Linked DNA regions of Pigmentibacter sp. JX0631. Each later gene encodes a partner of the first gene's protein in a complex. Links are inferred from orthologs where the notes say so. Each region holds a gene or a part of one and is shown on either strand. Other genes may lie near its edges. The genes, in order: trxA and QEJ31_RS15055.

Evidence for each region.
Region 2: the proteins of trxA (region 1) and QEJ31_RS15055 are in contact, whole or in part, in an NMR structure (PDB 2IPA), measured with the Bacillus subtilis proteins. The link is inferred for Pigmentibacter sp. JX0631 from one-to-one orthologs.

Annotation. Positions count from the first base shown.
Region 1 is NZ_CP123622.1:796,947-800,152, reverse strand. Bases 337-3,206 are described here. They hold trxA (thioredoxin), read right to left. Parts: upstream 2,000-3,206; coding sequence 1,673-1,999; downstream 337-1,672. Other genes in these bases: QEJ31_RS03340 (PTS sugar transporter subunit IIA), read right to left, coding at 3,001-3,206; rapZ (RNase adapter RapZ), read right to left, coding at 2,102-3,004; QEJ31_RS03355 (ribonuclease HII), read right to left, coding at 777-1,670; QEJ31_RS03360 (hypothetical protein), read right to left, coding at 337-665. Outside these bases: QEJ31_RS03365 (hypothetical protein), read right to left, coding at 1-334; more of QEJ31_RS03360, read right to left, coding at 306-336. UniProt on the Bacillus subtilis protein: Participates in various redox reactions through the reversible oxidation of its active center dithiol to a disulfide and catalyzes dithiol-disulfide exchange reactions.
Region 2 is NZ_CP123622.1:3,487,673-3,490,794, reverse strand. What follows is about bases 84-2,869. They hold QEJ31_RS15055 (arsenate reductase ArsC), read left to right. Parts: upstream 84-1,165; coding sequence 1,166-1,573; downstream 1,574-2,869. Other genes in these bases: hemG (protoporphyrinogen oxidase), read right to left, coding at 1,638-2,869; QEJ31_RS15060 (hypothetical protein), read left to right, coding at 84-876. In the rest of the region: more of QEJ31_RS15060, read left to right, coding at 1-83; more of hemG, read right to left, coding at 2,870-3,101. UniProt on the Bacillus subtilis protein: Catalyzes the reduction of arsenate [As(V)] to arsenite [As(III)]. In vitro, can dephosphorylate para-nitrophenyl phosphate (pNPP).

The DNA.
Region 1 (3,206 bases):
GCACGGCTTCTTTTCCTAACACTTCTGATATTTGGCGGATGAACTCATCTGCATAAGCAGCTTGAAGTAATAATACATCAGCTATTTCTTTCAGGAAAATTTTTTCATTAATTTTAAATGCTTTTAGCACTTGTTGGAGATGTTGGACTGATAAAGTTTGTTTGGAGGCTTCTTCATTCATAGCAAACCACAAACTCCAATTCCTTTTATCTGGTTTTTTATTGAATAAAATACAAACCTGTATGTCCTCTTCATTTGGAAAGCTAAAATAAACTTTGTCATCAAGAGACATACGCTCAAATACTTCAAGAATTGTATTTATTTCTGGAAGCATCAAGAGCCTTCTTTTCTGCTATAGTTAAACCATTTTGAAGTGATTCTCTGATTGTTTGACGGATAAATTCTTTTGTGACTTCAATTGCATTTTGAATATTAACTAAATCTTCCTGAGTATAAGAATTGCATTCTTCTTGTGAATTTATGCAACGAAAACATTGCTCTTGAATATTATATAAATATGTTAACTTACTTGTATAAAGTTCGTAACGTAGATCTATTGTTAAATCAAAATCATCTAATGGAGCGCAAATTTCTCCTGCAAGCTCCTTATAGAGCTCATAAGAGACATCTACTGGATTAGATTGTGCAGGGTTTTTTGACACCATTTGTTACCTCAATCCTTTAGCTCACGTTACTTTTGTCCTTTGTACTAGGCACTTCGGACTTAGAAAGAAATTCTTTAGTTTTTTTGCAGGGTATCTAATAAAATGAAGGAATTATAAGTTTGAATGGAGATGATTTGCTAAAAAACTTTTCCTATGAATTTCACAAATTCCATGGGATTGAATTAAATTGAGGTGGCTAGCAGTACCGTACCCCTTATGTTTAGCAAAACCAAAGAGAGGAAATTTTTTATCTTGCTGAATCATTTGTGTATCACGAAAAACCTTTGCAATTATACTTGAGAGTCCTACGCTTACAAATATTCCATCAGCTTTTGTTACGGTAACTTGTAAATTTTGGGAAAAATCTTGAGGTACTTTTAGAAAATGCTTTCCATCCATTAATATTAAAGCATTTGATAAATGATCTGTTAGAAATGGAAAATTATTTTTAACATACTTTTGTAATTCTATAAGAGCTCTACCAACTGATAATTGTACAGCGTTCCAGATATTTAAAGTATCAATTTCTAATGGTGATGCTTGTCCAATGATAAATTGCAAACATTCTAAGTTACTTTTGTATTTTGGAATGTTTTCAGTTGAAAATTCTTCTGCTTTAAAATGTAATTTGTTTTTTGATTCTGATAAGGCTTGAAAGGACTCAATATTATTATTCTTACCGCATATTATTTCTTGAAAAGTTATTTCATAGTCACGCAAAATAATATCAAAACATTCTTGGCGCTTTTTTTCAGTTAGCTTTTTGCTGTCATTAATTAAATGCAACCAATGTTTTTTATAATTTTTAGAAAGTGAATTCTGAAAAGCACTGAGGTCTGCCCACAAACTTACACAACTTACAACTGATCCGGCAACGCAACCTCTTCCAACTTCATCAATAGAAATAATTAAAGGAACAGATTTGTAGTTAAAAATCTGTTCCTTTAATAAGTAATTTAATAAAAAGAATTCATTTTGAAAAAAATTCGATTTAGAGTCACTCATTTTTATTGCAATGCATTAATTTGGTTCATAATAACTTGTTTAGGTTGGTTGCCAACAAGTTCTGCTACTTTTTGACCGTCTTTTACAAAAGCGAGAAATGGAATATTCCGAATATTAAAGCTTGCTGCTAATTGAGGATTATCTTCCACGTTCACTTTACAAATTTTAATTTTTCCTTTTTGTTCCTGTGCAATTTGTTCCAAAACTGGTTCCAATGATTTGCAAGGTCCGCACCAATCTGCCCAAAAGTCAACAAGTACTGGGATTTTGCTTTCCAATACTTCAGTTTGAAAATTATGTTCTGTTATTTTATACACTAAGTCTGACATTTGCTTATCCTTTCAACATTTAAAATCATAGCAGTATTTAAAACTGCACTCCTAAACGATAAGTTGTAACAGAAAACGCATTGGTCAAGAGGAAGATAGCGACTAATCTTTATCTATATTGCGATGTTCGATAGTTACAAGTGGAATTTGTTTGCGAAAAATACTTGCGAGCTCTTCAGCTATGGCTACACTTCTATGTTTCCCACCGGTACAACCAATTCCTATTGAAAAATAATGCTTTCCTTCATCTAAGTATAAGGGATAAAAAAAGTTAATCAAATTAGTAACTTTGTTTATAAAAAGCTCAACATTGGGATCGCTAAACACATAATCTTTAATTTCTTTTGTCAGACCTGTCAAATGCTTGATTTCAGGGTCATAATGGGGGTTTTTAAAACACCGTACATCAAAATATGTATCCAGATCTGAAGGTGTGCCATGTTTAAATCCAAAAGAGACAATGTTCAAAAGTAAATGTCCCTGATTTCCAGAAATTGAGAATTGATTGTAAATAAATTTTTTTAAATTTTGCGAAGATAAGTGAGTAGAATCAATGGTTCTATTCGCCAACTGAAAAATAGGTTCGAGTGTTTTTTCATCTAGTTCAATAATATCGTGCAAATTAGACAGAGGATTTGCTTTGCTTAATGGGTGTTGTCTTCTGGTTTCCCTGAAACGACGCATGATGACATCGTTAGTGGCTTTAAAAAATAAAACTGTAAGATTACAAGAGTTTAATAATAAAGGATATATTTTTTCAAAGGTAACTGGATTGTCGGTGTCACGAGAGTCTAAAGCTAGGGCAATATGTGTCGCTTTTAAAGTATTTCCAGCAATAGAATCAGCAAAAGACTGCAAAAGAACAGCTGGCAAATTGTCAATACAATAATAACCTAAGTCTTCTAGAGCATGAATTGCGATTGTTTTTCCAGATCCCGCAAGACCAGAAATAATAATTACATTTTTTTTCGGGGTAGTTTGTTTTGCGTTAGAATCATTTGTCATTGAGGCTCCAAGCACAGCAAAATTTCTTCTAAGTTGTTTGCTGAAAGTATCCTATTTCTAATTACTTCACTTTTCATAATTCTGCAAATATTAGCAATTATATTGAGGTTAGAAATTTTAGGCACTTTAGGATATTTTGGAGATAAAATAACAAAAAATATTTTTGTTGGAAGTTGATCAAAAGCCTCAAAAGGGATCCCCT
Region 2 (3,122 bases), 2.7 Mb from region 1 along the record:
TACATTGGTGGAACTTCTAAAGTAACTGGTGGATTAGCATTTGAGAAAAATGATAAATTTGGATCAAGTGTAGCTTTATCTAAAGATGGTAAATCTATCTATGTTGGTTCTATCGGAAGAAAAACTGTAAAAGGTGTTACTTTTGGTGCTATCATCAAGTGTGACATTGAAGGTAAAGAATGTGCTGATATCGTTGCAGGGAAATACGCTAAACCAGCTGTTGTAACTCCTGTTGCGCCTGCAGCTCCTACAGTAACTCCTAAAATCTTAGTAGAAAATAACGTAACTACTGAAGCTACTAAAGTAAAAGCTCCTCTAGCAGGAACAGAAGCTTCTGAATTAAAACTTGGTGAATTTCCATCTAAAGATGAAGAATACCTAGGTTCTGATTTAGATTCTATTCAAGGTCCATTAGTTGGTGCTAGCGTAGCAGTTGCTACTTTACCAATTCAGTCTCAAGTTGCGGCTCCAGCTGCACCAGCGGCTAGCAGCCAATCAGAAGCAAAACCTGATTCTTCTACAAATGCTAAACCAGAAGCAAAACCTGATTCTACAAATGCTAAACCAGAAGCAAAACCTGATTCTTCTAAGAATCCATCTATTGTTCCAACTTTAGTTTCAGCTGGAGCTCTAGTAGCTGCTCCTACTTTATTTCAAAAAATCAAAGGATTTTTTGCAAATATTAAGAATAAGTTATTTCCAGCAAAAGTTGCTGCTGTAGAAACTGCTGCAACTCCAGTAGCTAAAGAAAATCTTTCTTTGCTTGAGAAAGCAAAAAATGCTTTTAGAAACGGAACTTCAGTTGCTGAAAGTGTTGTAGCGAAACAAGGTGCTCTTGCAAAAGAAGCCGCTTTAGTTGCTGCAAAAAGATTATAAAATGGTGATGTAAGACTGTTTCTGGAAGTTAGGATGCTAATAGTTTATCATTCTTTGATGAAGAATTAGCTTCAGTAAAATAATTTATCAGAGTAACACTCATTTTGATAGAAGGTTTTGAGAAATTAAAACCTTCTATTTTTATTTTTTAAGATAATTTAATAAAATAATATTCTAATAATTTTTTCATATGTTTAAAATATAGAAAATTGATACATCACAATATTTTAAGATTGTAGTTTTGAAAATAATACGATAAAATTATTAAAATATTTATGTTGGAGAGGGTGTGGTAAAAAAAATATTATTCCTCTGTGTTGCGAACTCTGCACGTAGCCAAATGGCCGAAGGATTAGCTAAAAATATACTTCAAAAGGCTTTTATTATAAATAGTGCAGGCTCTAAGCCGAGTGAAATAAATCCTTATGCAATCAAAGTTATGAATGAAATTGGGATTGATATTTCAAATCAGAGTTCAAAATCTGTTGATGAATTCAATTTAAATGAATTTAATTACATTGTTACCCTTTGTGCAGAAGAAATTTGTCCCTATATTAACTCTTCAAAAGCATACTTTTTACATTGGCCTTTTTTCGACCCAGCAAATAAATCAGATAGTCCAGAAGAATCGATCAATAAATTTAGAAATGTTAGAGACGAAATAGGAAAAAAAATTAAGAATTTTAAATGGGAATAAAATATTTAATGTAATTAAATACAGAACATTAGTTTTTGCCTGTGTTTTTTACTAAGCAAAGTTGTTAATCATTTTTTCCTTTTCCATCCAAAAAAAGTGTAACGTTTTTACAAGTTATTGCCGCTTGTTCAAGACAGTCAGAAACAGAGGGGCCTTTTAAGTAATTTCCAACAAAGAAAAGCCCAGGCATAATAGCTTCTATTTTCCAAATCGATTCAAGAATTCTGTCCTGATTTACAGTAGCTAATGGTATATAATTTTCCCAAACTATTACTTTTTCAAAGGAATAGTTTGTATTGCTTGGAACTATATTTGTTTCTTCTAATCTTTGCTTTGCAAGATCAATGAGTTCAAGTTCGCTTTTTTGTGAAATGTTTATTTCTCTATCACCACCAATGAGGACCCTAAATAATTTTGAATTTTTAGGTGTATGTTGAGGATATGTTGAATGAACAAATATGACTCCTAATAAGTCTTTTGACCATTCTCCAGCTAATGCTCCAAATCCATTTGGTGAATTCAAGTTTTCATTGTTTGTTCCTAAACCTACAACAGCAACACTATGTGCTTCCATAGATCTTAGGTTTTGGTAAGATTTTTGCAATTCTTCAAAGTTAATATTATCGATTATAAGTGATAAATTACTATCTCTCCATGGCTGTCCTGAATATACGACACAATCAAATGATTGTTTCTTTATTTTATTTTCTAATGTGGACTCAAGTGAAAAGTAATTAGAAATTTTAATAATTTTACAAATTTTATGATTCAAATTTAATTCAACAGTTATTGATTTTTGCGAACAAATTGTTAAAAATTGTTCATATAATTCATGAACTAAATATTCCATTCCTTGAGCAAAACTTCCTAACCCTTTTTGTTTTATATTTGTATCTTTCTTTAATTTATTTTTAAAAGAAAGAATCAAAAAAGCTTTTAATAAACTACCATAACCGTTTTCTAATTTTAGTAAATTAGGAAAAGCATATCGAACTAAAATTTTTTTCGCTCCACCACCCCAAATACCGAAAGTTAGGGACACTAAAAAAGTTTCTGTAAATTTTTTACCAAAATGACGGAAAAAAAATTGATACAAAGTATCATTAAAATTTTTATTTTGCGGTTTTTTTATAAATACTTCAGTAAAAATTTTAAATAAATCTCGAAAGCGGAGAAATCCATTTTTTTTTAAAACAAACACATTTGGAGTAATGGGAACAAATTTATTTGGCGTTAAAAGATATCTTCTTTTTGCACTTTTAGGAGGAATTAACAACATATCTGTTAACTTTAAATCACTTAAACAATCCCAAAATGCCTTTCTAGAAAGCAATATGCCCTGTGCTCCATGTTCTAATTTAAATTCATTTTTTGTGGTATTTTTTAAAACTCCACCAATAGAATCGCTAGATTCATAAATTGTAATTTTAGCTATGTTATCTTTTGCTTCTTTTGCAATCAGATAAGCGGATCTTATTCCAGAAATTCCTGCTCCAACAATGGCAACTTCTTTTTTTGTCTGTTTCATATTTTTACCTTTATGACAGTG